Regions from separate parts of the Chamaesiphon sp. VAR_48_metabat_135_sub genome, predicted to be linked through region 3. Evidence: riboswitches for the same ligand, from Rfam matches in the RefSeq annotation. Region 3 holds a riboswitch; each other region holds the start of a gene.
What was found. Region 3 has a riboswitch for cobalamin ahead of RMO55_RS16840 (DUF1636 domain-containing protein). Riboswitches for the same ligand answer to the same signal wherever they lie in the genome.
Positions count from the first base shown of each region.

Region 1: linked by a shared signal. The riboswitch ahead of cobG (precorrin-3B synthase) and the one ahead of RMO55_RS16840 (DUF1636 domain-containing protein) in region 3 are both predicted to bind cobalamin.
Region 2: linked by a shared signal. The riboswitch ahead of RMO55_RS22020 (energy-coupling factor ABC transporter permease) and the one ahead of RMO55_RS16840 (DUF1636 domain-containing protein) in region 3 are both predicted to bind cobalamin.

Region 1 is NZ_JANOJV010000059.1:6,824-12,418, reverse strand. It holds gene RMO55_RS04510 (alpha/beta fold hydrolase) at 1-286, opposite strand, end outside; gene RMO55_RS04505 (hypothetical protein) at 380-502, opposite strand; gene RMO55_RS04500 (TMEM165/GDT1 family protein) at 571-744, opposite strand; gene RMO55_RS04495 (HD domain-containing protein) at 846-1,403, shown strand; gene RMO55_RS04490 (hypothetical protein) at 1,539-1,727, opposite strand; cobalamin riboswitch at 1,865-2,011, shown strand; gene cobG (precorrin-3B synthase) at 2,072-3,520, shown strand; gene RMO55_RS04480 (precorrin-8X methylmutase) at 3,510-4,166, shown strand; gene cobI (precorrin-2 C(20)-methyltransferase) at 4,298-5,008, shown strand; gene RMO55_RS04470 (hypothetical protein) at 5,200-5,595, opposite strand, start outside.
Region 2 is NZ_JANOJV010000323.1:5,683-11,277, forward strand. It holds gene RMO55_RS22010 (DUF2854 domain-containing protein) at 1-35, opposite strand, end outside; gene RMO55_RS22015 (ankyrin repeat domain-containing protein) at 257-3,016, shown strand; cobalamin riboswitch at 3,189-3,350, shown strand; gene RMO55_RS22020 (energy-coupling factor ABC transporter permease) at 3,411-4,154, shown strand; gene RMO55_RS22025 (energy-coupling factor ABC transporter substrate-binding protein) at 4,135-4,476, shown strand; gene cbiQ (cobalt ECF transporter T component CbiQ) at 4,496-5,287, shown strand; partial or broken gene RMO55_RS22035 (ATP-binding cassette domain-containing protein) at 5,412-5,595, shown strand, end outside.
Region 3 is NZ_JANOJV010000242.1:2,155-7,749, reverse strand. It holds gene RMO55_RS16860 (cytochrome P450) at 1-1,146, shown strand, start outside; gene xth (exodeoxyribonuclease III) at 1,143-1,934, opposite strand; gene RMO55_RS16850 (hypothetical protein) at 2,189-3,043, shown strand; gene RMO55_RS16845 (hypothetical protein) at 3,107-3,550, opposite strand; gene RMO55_RS16840 (DUF1636 domain-containing protein) at 3,537-3,950, opposite strand; cobalamin riboswitch at 3,973-4,124, opposite strand; gene crtH (carotenoid isomerase) at 4,326-5,595, shown strand, end outside.

The DNA of each region.
Region 1 (5,595 bases), on a different contig from region 3:
AAGTGTCGATCGCCTCCGCAAAAGCGGCAACAAAGGCATCTGGCGTGTAGGCAAAATCTCGTGCTTCCGGCTTACTAGAATTCCCAAACCCAATCCAATCTGGCGCGATTGTCCGAATCCCCTGCTCGGCTAATGGTGGCATCAATCCAGTCCATGTCAAGCTTTGAGAGGGCAATCCATGCAACAGTATCGCCGTTTGGGGATTTTCCCAGCCAACAGGGGAAAGTTTTCGATAGCACCATTCTAGCGAACCGACTTTAATTAATGTTTTGGTGATTTTTGCCACGATAAATGATGGAGATGTGCTGTTTTGTCTTCAGTTATATCGATATTTATCAATATCTATGCGTATCGATATAAATACTAACGAAGAGAGTATTTACACTTTCCCATTAAAAGCGATCGTCACGATCGCCAGTAAAATAAATAATAATCCACCAATTATAGTAATGGTACGCTCGAAAATATGACTAGTACTGAGCGGCTGAAATAAAGCCACCATTTAGTCCTTGTTCTAATCACTCTCCCCGCTCCCCGCTCCCCGCTCCCCGCTTTTACGAAATAGTAATGTTATTTACGCCACCGAGTACTAGCAATCGCTCTACTGCCAATTACAGCAATTAACGCACAGATCGTATGACCGACAATACTACCTAACATTACCCCGATCGAGTCTTTGGATGCAGCCAGTGTAATTGTAGCAAACTGGTTACGATCGCCCCATTCGGCAACAAATGTTAGCACGCAACTTTCTATCAAAATCTTCCAAGTAGTATTCCGTTGCCGGAATTTGCGTTCGCCTTCAACAATTGCTTCCTCAACCCCTTCTAGTAATAAAAGTAAAAATGAAATCCGATTGGGATCGAGAAATATATATTAAAGCTTGTCGCTTTGCTGCTGAGGCTCATCGGGGACAGTTGTATCCAGGTACTGAATTACCGTATCTGATGCACTTGAATTTCGTGAGTATGGAGATTATTGCCGCGCTCAATGCCGAACCTGGATCTGATGGCGATCTGGCGATCCAGTGCGCTTTGCTCCATGACACAATCGAGGATACAGATACTAGCTACGAGCAGATTGAATCGATCTTTGGAATCAGAGTTGCCGATGGGGTTGCTGCTTTGAGCAAAAATCTAGAGCTAGAGAAATCACAACAATTAGTTGATAGTCTCGATCGCATCGGACAACAACCGATCGAGATTTCGATGGTAAAATTAGCAGATCGGATTAGCAATCTTCAGCCGCCACCACCTGATTGGACGAGAGCAAAAATTATCCAGTATCGTGACGAAGCGATCGAGATTCACAGTCGATTACATACTGCTAGTCACTTTCTCTCGGTAAGATTGGTAGAAAAAATCCAAAACTATAAAGCGCAACAAGACAGGGGGATTCTCTAGGGTCTAAGTAGCAAGCTATACTTTCCAAACATCCTCTTAAAACAGAAAGCGATCGAATTTAGTCGATCGCTTTCTGTTCGCTGATTTAAAGAGTTGTTATTTTAGATGATGGGAAAATTCTTCTTGATGAAAAAACTACACGCGCACCCGTTGGAGAGCTTGTAACTGAGAGAACAGAATCTCAACTTCTGCGTGAAGTTCGAGAAACTTCTCTTGTCTATCGACTGGATATAGAGCCTTGGTCAATTTAGCAACTTGCTGCTCGTGCTCGGAGGTAGCAGATTCAACAGGACGATCGACGAGGGTTAGTGGGCTGGAAGACATAGCTTTAGAATAGTTATTTATACTTACTCACACTAGGAGTAATTGTAGCCTGAATTCCACCGTTCTCAAAGAGATAAATTATGGAGGTTTCCGAACTATCTACCGCAAAATGTGGATTTAATGTCTGTGACGGGGCAATAGTGGGATTGTTCCGATGTCACGATGTCATGGTAAATTGGTCTAACTGGGGGTCGGGGAAGTCTGGTGAAAATCCAGGACTGTGCCGCAACTGTGATGAAGCAATTGCTTCGAGTCAGAATACCGCATCCTGAGGTTGAGTGTGCCCAATCGGTACTCTAAAAATCCACTATTCCTTGCGTCGCATGGGGAAGGAGTTAAATTCATTGTCTGTCGAAAGATCTATCTGTCCAGATATTTATCATCCTGCTGTCGCTCGGGATGGATTGTTGACTCGGTTGCGAATTCCTGGTGGAGTGCTCAATGAATTTCAGTGTTTGGCGATCGCGCAGTTATTAGAGTCAACTGGGTTAGAGTATCTTCAGGTAACAAATCGGGCAAATTTACAGTTACGAGGACTAGCGCAGGATCTCGCGCCAGATTTATTAACTAGATTAGCCGATTGTGGTTTGGCGGCGATCGATCCTGCTGTAGATGGTATCCGCAATATGATGCTAAGTCCGACGACGGGGTTTGACGCGCAGGAATTAATTGACGTGCGTCCATTGGCTGAAGCTTGGTATGAGTATTTAACTCACCATCCCGAATTAGGCGTGTTATCGACTAAATTTAGTGTCGGGGTTGATGGTGGTGGAACTGTTGGAATTATCGATCGACCTAATGATATTACGCTGTTAGCTGTTAGTGATAACGGATTTAGTCTACATTTAGGCATCGGCGAACGCGGCGACGCACCTGTACCTGTGGGGGTAAGATTAACCCTAGCTGAATGTTTGCCGATGTTGGTGGCGATCGCTCAGAGTTATCGACAGGGAATTGAATTATTAGGTGGAGATGCTCGGCGAAAACCACGTCTGAGAGATGTAGTTCGTCACTGGGGTTTGACAGGGTTTAGCGAGATTGTCCAACGAGAATTAGCGGGTTCCAGGCGGTTTATTTTTAAAAACCTCGCTCCAGATCGAGAGTCGTACGGAGAAAATGGCGATCGTCATTTAGGTGTACATCAGCAAAGTCAAACGGGTTTTTATTACCTGGGGATAGTGTTACCGTTGGGACGATGGACGATCGACCAAATCGAGGGTTTGGGTAAAATTGCCGCTCGGTATGGCAGTGGGCATATTCGATTGACTCCTTGGCAAAATATTATTGTCCCCGACATTAATGAGCGGGATCTGGCGAGGGTGCAGGAATTAATTACCGATTTAGGTTTAGTACAGACAGCAAACCATCCCAGTAGTTTATTAAGAGCCTGTGCAGGTGCGACTGGTTGTCAATTTGCAGCTACAGATACTCAGGCTGATGCGATCGATCTAGCTAATTATTTAGCAGCTAAATTTAGTCTAGATCGACCTCTGAATATCCATTTCAGTGGTTGTGACAAATCTTGTGCCCAACACGATCGCGCCGATATCACCCTCTGGGGGCACCAACCAAACCCCGAACAATCTGGAAGCTATCGGCTGTCGATTGCTGGGCTTACAGCCGAAGCAGAACAGGAGTCGAGCGATATTTTGCCCCCAGAACGAGTCCCGATTGCGATCGGTCAGTTAATCGATACCTATCACGATCATCGGCTCAATCCCCAAGAATCTTTTCGAGCATTTACCAGTCGTCAATCTTTAGCCCAACTGCAACAAATACTTCATGCCGTCTAAAATTACCACCATTCCAGCACCCCTTAATTATGTTCGTGATGGGGCGGAAATTTATCGTCAATCTTTTGCTACGATTCGATCGGAGGCACAATTAGACAACTTACCTGCGGACTTCAATTCAGTAGCAGTGCGACTGATCCATGCTTGTGGGATGATTGATATAGTCAGCGATCTGGATTACTCGATCGATGCCGTTCGTGTCGGACGACGAGCTTTAGCCAACGGGGCACCAATTTTGTGCGATGCGCGAATGGTAGCAGATGGCGTGACGCGGAAACGCTTACCTGTAAATAATCAAGTAATTTGTACGCTCCCAGATCCGCAGGTAGCAGATTTAGCAGCCCAACTAGAGAATACTCGATCGGCTGCTGCCCTAGAATTATGGCGACCCTATTTAGCTGGCTCGGTAGTCGCCATCGGAAATGCACCGACGGCTCTATTTCGACTATTGGAAATGCTTGATGAAGGCGCACCTAAACCCGCCCTAATTCTAGGTTTTCCCGTCGGTTTTGTCGGCGCGTTAGAATCCAAGGCTGCTCTAGCCGCAGATAGTCGAGGGGTGCCTTTTCTGACAATTCACGGCAGACGCGGCGGTAGTGCGATGGCTGCGGCTGCGGTTAATGCACTAGCGATGGAGCAGGAATAATTGGTGGATAGTGGATGGTGAATGGTGAATAGTGAATAGTTGCGATCTAAATTGCCGAACCCCGAATCCTATACGCCGCAGACTACTAACCTAATTATTAACTGGTAAATATCTAGGAACAACTTAGCATAATGGTTGCAATTCAGACAGGGAGATTATACGGGATTGGGGTTGGCCCTGGCGACCCCGAATTGTTGACGCTCAAGGCGTTTCGCCTATTGCAATCGGCTCCTGTCGTTGCTTATCAAGCAGCCAACGACCATGAAAGTATCGCTCGATCGATTGTCGCACCTTATCTGACTGGCAACCAAATCGAAGTCTGTTTTCACTTCCCCCGCGCCCTCGATCCTGACGCAGCTCAAGAATTATATGCCGATGCAATTAGACCGATCGCGGCACATTTAGCGGCGGGGCGAGATGTCGTAGTATTATGCTGTGGCGATCCGTTATTTTACGGTTCGTTTATGTATTTATTTACCCGTTTAGCCGATCGATTTATCACCGAAATCGTGCCAGGAGTAGCGTCCCCAATGGGTGCGGCGGCGGCGATCGGGGCACCGATATGTTATCGTAACGATATTTTCAGCATCCTCTCGGCAACTTTATCTGTAGAAGTGTTAACAGCACAATTAATCAACGCTGACGCGGTAGCAATTATCAAGCTCCGTCGTCATTTTGAAAAAGTTCGTCAGATCTTAACCGATCTAGATTTATTAGATCGCGCTAAATATATCGAACGGGCAACTAGTATAGATCAACGGATTATCTCGATCGAGGATGTCGATCCGCGCAATGTTCCTTATTTCTCGATGATTATTGTTCCCAGTCAAACCCAATTTTAATCATCTCTCCTGAGTCTGCTAAATCCCCATCCTAAAAACCCAATTATTAATTATCAATTCTATTCGATCGATAATTGTCAAGCAATGATTTTATTTTACCTCGATCGATCGACCGCCGCTAAATTAAGCGATATTTGTGCTGAAGATTTGGAGCCGATAATTCCGAGCTTTCAATAATTTTAATATGTGGTTTAAATGTTCGAGCGATTATCGATTAATCTAACTCCTAAATAATGCTCCAATAAAACCTGTAAATAACGACGAGAGATCGCCGTTAACTCACATCGCGCAATTGCTAGACGAGGATTTCGACGGGTGAGATCGCCAAAAATCCGACAATGACGATGAAATTCCAACCAGCTTTCAGCTAGATCGATCGTTAATTTAGCCCAATTTATGGCTCTTCCTGAAGCAGCGACACGCCGCACGGGTTGCAACTGCGAACGGCGATCGTAGATGCCATCTAAAACTTCCATTAAAGTATGAATTAGTCGCTGCTCGGCTGGTTCCTCGAAAATGCTGGCTAACGCTGCTGTAAAGTGATTTTCAGGGCAACTGCGCGCGTTTATCGGCTTATCAGATCTCTC
Region 2 (5,595 bases), on a different contig from region 3:
ATCAAGACTAAACTAAGTGGAATTTGACGGAACATATCAACCTTGGATGAAAAACTGGAGTCTTTTCATTATCAACTAACTTAGAGCAAAGGGGTAACAGGGATGGGGAAAGGGCGATGCCGATCTCAACTGAGTGACTCTGAAAATTGGCAACAAAAAATGCCAGATCTAAATTTTGGGTATTTATTGGGGAAAGATAGAATTATAGGCGGTGCCGTGGGCACATCGCCTCTTCCCCAATTTGGACACAGCAATCATGAGTGTAGATCCCAAAACCCAGAGCTTATTTGACGCAATTGCCGCAGTTAGTTACGATCGAGTCAAGCTGGCGATCGATTCGGGGGCAGCAATCAATAGCGCCAATCATCGCGGCCAAACACCTTTGGCACTAGCTTGTCGTCAAGGTAATTTGGAGATTGTCGATCTACTGGTAGCTGCTGGTGCCCAAATGAAAGTCCAGCAAAGTCCGGCTTCCGGATTACCAATTGCTGTGAATGTCGATGCTAGTTCGATTTCGGTAGCAGAGGAAAATTTAGTTGAAGCTAAACTTGCCGAATCGTTAGATCGACAGGTCCCATTTGAAAATTTAATCGACCTGATTAATCAGCCTACAGGTAGCAAAGCTACTGAAATCGAGAAATTTATGCCCATCGTGTCTGAAGCTTCTTTCTCCAGAGCGGAAACTACCGAGCCAGATCGGTTCGACACAAGTAATCAAAGCGTGACAATGAACAAAGATATGTCTGGTGGTAGAGCTAATTGGCAAGATATGGAATCCAATGCAGAAGACACCTATACCTTCGATCTAGACAAAGTTTTTAATGACAACGCAGATCTTGGTAAGAGTCTACCAACTTTCAAGCAGACGGAAATGTTTGTCGATAGCGAAATCACCATGACCAGCTTTCAGCATCAATCCAATCAAGTCGAATTTGAAGCAGGTGAGACTTATGCTTTTGACCTCAGTCCCGATCTAGAAAAACTTACGGCTGATGCAGATCGAGAGCCAGATCGTCTATCAGTCCCAATGGGATCGTGGGGCGACACTGAAACCTGTATTTTGGAAGATTTTAGTTCGTTGGTCTCAACACCAGCGGTAGCTAGGGTAGCTGCTTTACCAGAGCTGCGATCCCAACAGATTGTCGATATGGATACGATGTTTGAAATGGATGAGGATTCCCTCTCGCTCAACAATACTTGGGAAGAGGGTGAAACTTATGCGATCGATCTAGACGATCTCAATCTCTACAAACAGATGCTGGGCAAAGATGTGACAGCCGAATCGATCGAAATTGCTGGTGGAGTCTCTATCGCCACCGAAGTAACCCCCTCCATTGAAGATCGACACTTACTTGCGGATATCGATTCTAGTTTATTTCCGGTTATTGCTGGGGATGATGAGCCTGACTACGATCCCGATACCCAAACTAGTACTGATATTTTCGGACAGGTTGCGATCGAACAAGATGATGAGATCGATCTCACGGGTGGATATGAGGAAAATTCTACCAATACCTCATTGATGGCAGCGGTAATCGACGGAGATCTCGATCTAGCCCAACAGGCAATTGAGGTGGGTGCAAGTCTCGATCGCTATGATTGGAATTTGGGCTATTCGCCGTTGGGGATGTCGATCGATCGCGGACATGCCGATCTCGTCAGGTGTCTACTCGCGGCGGGAGCCAATCCTCACTGTGGAAATATTGGGACTACCGCACTAGGATTAGCAGCGGAACGCGGTGAAGTCGAAATTATTCAAATGCTCTTACCACGAGGATTGAATGTGAACGAACCCGTCGGATCGGATGGTTGGACAGCATTACTATCTGCTATTAAAAATGGGCATCGATCGGTCGTCCAACTATTGGTGACAGCAGGGGCAAATGTCAATGTCTGGAGTCGCGGTGAAACACCAATTCTCCTAGCAGCTAAATGTGAAGAACGCGAGATTTATAATTATTTATATCCCCTCGTCAACACCATAATTCGACTGTGTGCCGATCGAGATGGCGAACATTTGCTCCAAGCTACGCGCAAACGTCGGATTCGCGAACAAAATCGTCCGGTGGAAAAATTCATCGAAATGGCGACAATGGGCAATATCGATGAGATTAATCGGGCCATTGAGATTGGCGTGGAAATCGATGAAATCGGTGCCAAAGGACATACCGCACTGATGGCTGCGGCTTATTACGGGCATCGATCGATCGTCAATACTCTTTTAGCTGCGGGAGCCAACCCCAATCTCCTTAGCGATGATGATGGTTTAGGGCTGGGGATGACAGCACTGATGCTAACAGCGGGGAGTTTCTTTGCTAGCAATCGTCAACAGGTGATGAAACTACTGATTGCTGGTGGTGCCGATATCAATCAACGGGGTGCTGGGGGCAAAACGGCGATCTTCCATGCCGCATTAGCTGGTTCTGGCTATGCGGATTGTGTCGAGACATCGATCGCGGCTGGTGCAGATCTCGATCTGCGTGACGATCGTGGACATACGGTACTGACAGCAGTAGCCGCAGCCGAAAATTACCAAATGTTAAATCTGCTGATTCAAGCAGGTGCTTCAACAGTAGGATTGGAATCAATTCAACTGATCCAAGCTGCAACTGCGGGCAATATCGAGCAAGTTCAATCGCTGTTGACAACTAAGGTGAATCTGGATCTCGATCGAGGTGCGGCAATTGGCAATGCTTCAGCAGCAGGGCATACCAAAATTGTCGAGCTACTAATTTGCGCTGGAGCTAATGTTAATCTACGAGATAAGTTAGGGTTCGCACCGATTTCTAGTGCTGCTTATGCAGGGTACGGTGAGATCGTCCAATTATTAATTGCCGCAGGTGCCGATATTCAAGCTCCAGCGATCGGACCTCAGCGTTATTCTGCTCTAGAATACGCTCAAATGGGTCTCTATCAATTTGATGCTGGAGCCTCTGGGCATGAGAAACGGCGAGATCGGGGAGACAACCTTCAACACGCTCAGATTATTCGGCAGTTAGAACGACTTAGCAAATAGTGGATAGTGGATAGTGGATAGTTACAGAGGGTATGCTGAGGGAAACCAGCATACCCTTACTTGTCGATCGAGATCCGATCCCTCTCACTATTATTCTCTACAGGTTCGATCGACAGCACATTTTAGATGCTAGACTGTAGCCAGTCGTCGGCAGTACTGCTCTGAAAAAAATTGATAATTAATCATTATTAATTATTAATTGCAAATCAGCCACGGAAATCAATGGGGAAAGATTGGTGCAAAGTCCAACGCTGTCCCGCAACTGTAATGTTTTCAAGCTGTTGAGTCTTGAATTAACTGAGTCAGAACACCCATCGATCGAAATAAATCACGTTCATCTGCGAGGTACAAGGTGACAAAATATCGAAATCGGCGAGTTGCTACATTGCTAGCAATGGTTGGCTTGAGCAGCTATTTAGTGGTCGGATCGCCGACACCAGCTCATGCCATGCATATTGCTGAAGGCTATTTACCCGTTCAATGGGCGGTGTTTTGGTGGATAGTTGCCATACCTTTCTTCTTATTGGGTTTAAGATCGATCGATCGGATTACCAAAGCACACCCAGAACTCAAACTCCTCTTGGCATTGGCTGGAGCCTTTACCTTCGTCCTCTCTGCACTCAAAATTCCCTCAGTTAATGGCAGTAGTTCTCACCCCACCGGAACGGGGCTAGGCACGATTCTATTCGGCCCGATGGCGATGTCTGTTATGGGTGGATTGGTGCTGCTATTTCAGGCGATCCTCCTGGCTCATGGGGGACTGACAACCTTAGGCGCGAATGCCTTCTCAATGGCAATTGTCGGCCCGCTGGTAGCTTACGTCGTTTATAATGCGATCGCCAAAACCGGACATCAGAAAATTGCGGTATTTCTGGCATCAATGTTAGAAGATTTGTGTACTTATCTAGTCACTGCAGTCCAATTAGCCCTGGCTTTTCCGGCCGCACAAGGCGGATTCATGGCAGCGTTCGTCAAATTTGTAGGTGTCTTTGCCATTACCCAAATTCCCCTGGCAATTAGTGAAGGTTTATTGACAGTGCTAGTATGGAATTGGCTCCAAGATTACGGTCAACAAGAATTGAAAACACTCGGACTATTTCAAAAGGGAAATAATTTAGATGCAAAAATCATCAATTAATGCGTGGTTATTAAGTGGTGCAGTCATCTTGTCTATGGCTCCAGTCTTAATGTATCAGGGCAAAGAATTTAAGGCAACAGATAGTATTAATATTACGGCGATCGAATCGGTTAGCCCTGGATATAAACCTTGGTTTGAGCCTGTAATCAAGCCATCTGGTGGCGAAATAGAAACCTTTCTATTTGCTACTCAAGCCGCGATCGGCTCGGGGGTCGCTTGTTATATTTTAGGGCTGTATAAAGGTCGCACCGAACGCCGGAAGATCGAAGAAGCCGCGACATCAACCGAATATCAAGCTTCTTTGTCAGGGAGACTGCTCTAATAGTAGAAAATAGCAATTAGTGCATATTCAGCTTGACACTCTCGCCTACAGCAATCGGCTGCGTCATTTACCCCCATCACAAAAGCTCTATTTTGCACTTGTAGTGCTATTGCTCGCCCTCATCACTCACTATCCAGTGCAAATCTTCATATTTGTGTGGATGAGCGTTTGGAGCGTGGTTTATGCAGGTATTCCGCGCCAAGTTTATAGTTCGATGATAGCTGGGGTTTTAGTATTTCTCGTGACTAGTATGCCAGCTTTGGCGATCGAATACACTAGATTTATCTCACCAGATATACGGGCTGACTCCTTGTGGCAAATGAGCGTATGGGTTGGACAAATCTATCTCAGTCGTCAAGGTTTGATTCAGGCGATCGAAGTTTTAGTTCGTTCTTTGGCTAGTACTTCCGCGCTATTTTTTATCGTGCTGACAATTCCCGCGATCGATTTAGCTATGACATTCAAGAGAATTGGCTGTCCGCCAATTTTAATCGAGCTTTCATTATTAGTTTACCGCTTTATTTTTCTGTTAGCAAACACAGCCCAACAGATTGTCACCGCCCAAGTCTCGCGCGGTGGTTATCGAACTCATCGGCTCAGGCTCAATAGCTTAAACCTTCTAGTGAGACAGCTAATTCGACGCACGGCCAGCCGTTATCAGCAGTCGATCCTAGGAGTCACAGCTCGTGGATTTCAACAAGAATTCCGATTTTGGCAACCTCAGTCTTATCAATATTCTCAACGTTACGCTCTAGAGTCAATAGTTGGGTGTTTGGTACTAATAATTGGAGAGGTATTATATCGGCTCTAATTGAGTATTTTATTACAAGTATCAGGTTGCAACTGCTTAAAATCTAGTCGGGAGAAATGCCAACCTTACGACTAAGTAATAAAGTAAATTGCCTATTCACTTTCAACTTTCAACTTCCAACCCTATGTCTGAGTATTTACTAGAATTCCACGATATCTACTATAGTTATCCGATGGCGAAAACTCCGACATTACAGGGATTGAGCTTTCGTTTGCCCAAACATCAAAAGACCGCACTAATCGGTCAAAATGGCTGTGGTAAATCTACGATGTTTTTAATCGCTGATGGTTTATGTCAACCCGATCGAG
Region 3 (5,595 bases):
TTTTTGTCACCTGGCTCATCCAACCAAATTTTAAAACCTTTTTTGGGAGAGCGTGGCGTAATCTTATTAGATGGAACCGAACATCGTCAACGCAGACAGTTGTTAATGCCCCAGTTTCATGGTGATAAAATTCGGGTTTATACAGATCTGATTTGTGAGATCGCTCGAGATGTAGTTAAGCAATGGCAAGTTGGCGAAACTATTAATGTCCGAGCGCAAATGCAGTCAATTTCGCTATCAGTAATTCTACAAACTGTATTTGGATTATATCAAGGCGAACACTACGATCTGATTCGCGAGGGGTTAATTCAAGTTGGATCTTTAATTGACTCGCCACTTAATGCTAGCTTCCTGCTAATTCCAGCATTACAAAAAGATTTAGGAGTTTGGAGTCCGTGGGGACGATTTTTGCGCGATCGAGCGGCACTCGATCGATTAATATATCAGGTAATTGCCGATCGTCGTCACGACAATCGACCAGATCGCTCGGATATTTTAAACCTATTAATTGCTTCCAAAGATGCCGATGGAAATGGGATGAGCGATCTGGAGTTGCATGACGAACTGATGACGATGCTATTTGCTGGACATGAAACTACCGCAACGGCGTTATCTTGGGCAATTTATTGGATTAATTATCTACCCGAAGTTAGGGAAAAATTAATCGCAGAAATTGCCACACTAGGCACAGAACGCGATCCAATTACGATTAGCCGACTACCTTACTTAAATGCAGTGTGTTCGGAAACTTTACGGATTTATCCAGTCGGAATGCTAACATTTCCTCGCATTACCCAGGCACCAGTATTGTTGCAAGGATATGAACTCCCCGCTCAAACAGTCGTTGTTGGCTGTATTTATCTCACCCATCATCGTGAAGATCTATACCCCGAACCCCATCTCTTTAAACCAGAACGCTTTTTAGAGCGTCAATTTTCTACCTATGAATATCTCCCCTTCGGTGGTGGAAGTCGTCGCTGTATTGGGATGGCGTTAGCACAATTAGAAATGAAGTTAGTTTTAGTCGAAATATTTTCCCATTCTCAACTCGAACTTACCGGAAAATTACCTGTTGTACCTGCTCGACGGGGGGTAACATTAGGTCCTAAAGGGGGTGTGAGTATGAAGGTATTTTCTAAAAACTAAAACTCGACAATTACGGGGGCATGATCGCTGGGCTGGACTAATTTGCGGGGTTCGATATCGATCGAACAACTAGTAGCTCGATCGAGTAAATCTGTTGTTAAATAAAGATGATCGATGCGCCAACCACGATTGCGCTCAAATCCCTGTTGGCGATAATCCCACCAGCTAAAATGTCCACCTTCATTAGTGAATTTACGAAAACTATCTTGCAACCCTAAATCGAGTATCGATTTACGTAATAGTTCTCGTTCTGTTGATGTTGCCATAACTCGATCTTTAGCACTAGTTTTGCTATGAATATCGATGTCTTCGAGGGCAATATTAAAGTCACCACAGACGCAAATTGACTGCCGACCAGACTCAATTGTGGTTTTTAAATACTCACCTAATAACTCTAACCACCGCAGCTTATAGACGTATTTATCGCTACCAAATAGATTTCCATTCGGCACATAGAGATTGACAATTTGGACACCATCGAGATTGCCTGTAATTACCCGCTTTTGTTCGTCCAAATCTCCGACAGCTTCTGGGGCTAAGATACCACTAAAACCGCGACTGACGTTAGTTAATGGCTGCTTGCTAAATATGGCAACACCATTGTATGATTTCTGGCCAGAGATATAAGCATGATAACCGCAAGCTGCGATCGCTGCGATCGGAAATTGCTCGTCCACAACCTTGATTTCTTGAACGCAAAGTACATCAACAGGATTTTGTTGTAGCCAATTAGTTACGATATCTAGTCGCGTCCGAATCGAGTTAACATTCCAAGTAGCAATCTGCATTAGGTTTTAGGGATTTATGATTAGAGATTTAGACAGTAGAGCAGAATTTTGATACTTAATTACTTAGGATGCTCGATCGATCGCTAGGCAATTCTATGACCAGAGAAAATTATCGACATTTTCAATTCTATTGGCTATAAAATTATCACTCAAACTCTAAAAATACCCGGCACTCGATCGAGAATTGCTGCATAATATGGGTAACATAATAATAATGCACTTACTCCTGGTACATCGCGTCTCGAACAAATTATATGCGTAGCGATATCAATATGACCGCGAAGATCGATCCGAGCCTCGAAGAACAGCTTACCAAATTTGCGAGGTCTCGGCAAACTGGAGTCTGGAATCATCTAGATAAACAACAAGTTATTAGCGATATTCGAGATCGACTCAATAACCCTTACCAAATTCAACAGGGTGAACAACCTTTTTGCGGCCCTGCTGCGGTAGTATTTGAACTGATTCGCAAACAACCCGATCGTTATATCGATATCTGCCAAAATCTATACGAGCAGGGTAGTTTTGATGGCTATACCAAAAAAATCGTCGCGGCGGGCAGATTGTGTCGTAGTTATGGCAATCTGAGAATGCCCCAAGTTGATTGGATGCTTCTGGCTACCCTCCGCGATTGTGCCAATAAAGTCCTCCCCGTTCATCCGAAAGCGCCAAAAGTTGTCCGCGAACTTGGCGGTATTACCAAACCTTGGGAAATTAGTGGCTGGGTGCGAGAATTGCTCGGATATTCCCAGGCGAAATCTCATCCCACGCCACTAGCTGGCGAATTTCGCGCACTGCAGGAAGCCGACAGCTCGATTAAAGCTGGTGGTGTGGCTTTTGCGCTAATTAATTCTCAAGGCTTACTCGGCACCAATTCTTTCCTTGCTTCCCGTTTTCATCGGATTTATCCAAATCATTGGGTCGCAATTTCGGGTAATATCTCGATTCTCGGACCGAGCGGCTACGCCAACGAACCATCAACGAAAATAACTAAAAATAAGCAGAGTAGAGTTAATTTTGATATCTATTCTTGGGGTCGAAAAATTCACGTTAATACTGACACAGCAACAATCAAAGATTTTTTTTGGGGTGTAACCATCGGTAAGTAAGTATGGTCAGATCTGGGGATAAACAAAGTAATTAGGCCGGTTGTGAAGTTGGGGTAACTTTGATCAACTTAGTTGAAATTCACTCCATCGCTGACAAATTTGGTGATGACAATCTGGCGGAGAAATTTTCAAGCTTTGACACCAGCCGATATCTAAATTGACACCAGACTCATTGGCGTAGCCTCTTTGAAAGAGAATCGCAAAAACTAGTTCGGTCTGCGGTTGATAATTAGCTACAGCAGTTAAGATCGGATCGATCGATCGATCTGGGACCAGCCATTCTTGTAAGTAAATGGATAATTGCTGCTGGGGAATATAGCGAAAATTGAGGTTTGGCTCTTGTATATCTCCCCAATGATGGTCTGAATCGTCCATGAGGTCGATCTCGCTACTAATAACTACGAGTCCTCGATCGCAATTTAAGTAGCCTTGCCAAGCCTGATAGCCAATCCACAAGAAGTTTTGGGCGAAGAAATTGGTGCGGCGAGAGCGATTATAATGCCGCATGGGTAGGGGTAGGAAGAGTGAGTGGGGGAATTTTGGCGAGGATACCTTGTTTGAGTGGTGCGGGACGTTCTGCCCAGGGCAAGATGCCAGTGGGATGCTGATAGTATTTTTCAGCACAGTCCAAAATATTGCTCAACGGAATACTCGGATCGTTGGTAGATACGTCGCCAAATAAATAGGTATGCTTCCCCGCTGCGGCAAAAGAAATCGCACACGATCGACTACAAGCACTCATACAACCGACAGATTGTAGGGGAAACTCCGTTGCTAAATCCCAACTTTGATGCAATTCTTGCAATTCTTGCAGCAGCAACTCGCCCGCGCTCGTACCAATCCGCCGACCATCTTCCCACTTACTACCGCAAGTGGTACAAACAAATAGACAATGTTGTGGGTTCACCTAATACCTCGTAGGTTATATTGACCGATATGTAGCTTCTGGCGGGCGTTCTGACTTTATTGATGCTAAGTTTGCATTCAATTACAGTTGCGGGACAGTGCTGGATTTTCACCAGGCTTTCCCCATTACTTCGATTGGCTGTTCCCCGATCGAACCAGATGCGAGATTTAATTATACAGGTTGTGAGGTTGGTTGTGGGAAATTTCTGGCGTTGCTGGGTCGGGGTTTGGGATTCGGGATTCGGGGTTCGGGATTCGGAAAAAGCTCACTAGACAGCATGGTAGAAGTTTCCCGATCGAGGGGTATCACTGTCAGGATAGAAAGACGATAGAATTGGATAATGTGTGACTTTGTTTAAATTTTTTTGATTCATTTATGACTGTGACTGCTATTACTGAAACTGATGCGTCGCTTGGCGATAGAACTAATTTTGATGCGATTATTATCGGTTCGGGAATCGGCGGATTGGTGACGGCTACTCAGTTGGCGGCTAAGGGTGCAAAAGTATTGGTATTGGAGCGGTATCTGATTCCAGGTGGCAGTGCGGGATATTTCGATCGACAGGGATATCGATTTGATGTCGGTGCTTCGATGATTTTTGGGTTTGGGAAGCAGGGGACTACGAATTTATTGACTCGTGCTTTAGCTGCAGTGGGAGAAAGGATCGAGACGATTCCCGATCGAGTGCAGGTGCAGTATCATTTACCTAACGCTCTAGATATTAAGGTTCATCAAGATTACGAGCAGTTTTTACAAGAATTAATTGCGAATTTTCCAAATGAAGCAAAAGGAATTCGACAGTTTTATGATGAGTGTTGGCGGGTATTTAATTGTCTGAATGCGATGGATTTATTATCGCTAGAGGAATTGCGATATTTAACTCGTGTCTTCTTTCAACATCCGGCGGCTTGTCTGGGTTTAGTCAAGTATTTACCTTTGAATGTCGGAGATATTGCGCGTAAGTATATTCAAGATCCAGATGTACTTAAATTCATCGATATCGAGTGTTATATTTGGTCGGTAGTCCCTGCGGAAATGACTCCGATGATTAATGCGGGGATGGTATTTTCCGATCGACATTATGGTGGGATAAATTATCCCAAAGGTGGAGTCGGACAAATCGCTCAAAAGTTAGTCTCTGGATTGGAAAAAGCTGGCGGTAAAATCCACTATCAATCGCGGGTGACGAAAATTATCACCGAGCAAGGTAAGGCTGTCGGGGTAGAATTGGCAAATGGCAAGACTTTTCGCGCCAAACGGATCGTATCCAATGCCACCCGCTGGGATACTTTCGAGCAACTATTGCCAGCGGCAGAAATGCCCAAGCAGGAGCAGAAATGGCAGGAACGCTATCAGAAGTCGCCCGCCTTCTTGAGTCTACATTTAGGTGTAACTGCAAGTGTATTGCCTGTTGGTACTGAGTGTCACCACGTACTGCTCGAAGATTGGACGCAGATGGAAGAGCCAGAAGGAACGATTTTTGTTTCGATTCCCACTTTACTAGATCCGAGTTTGGCACCTGAAGGACATCATATCATCCATGCTTTTACACCCAGTTGGATGAGCGATTGGCAAGGTTTAACGCCCAGTGAATATCAAGCAAAAAAAGAGGCACGAGCGGGAGTAATGCTCGATCGATTGGAGC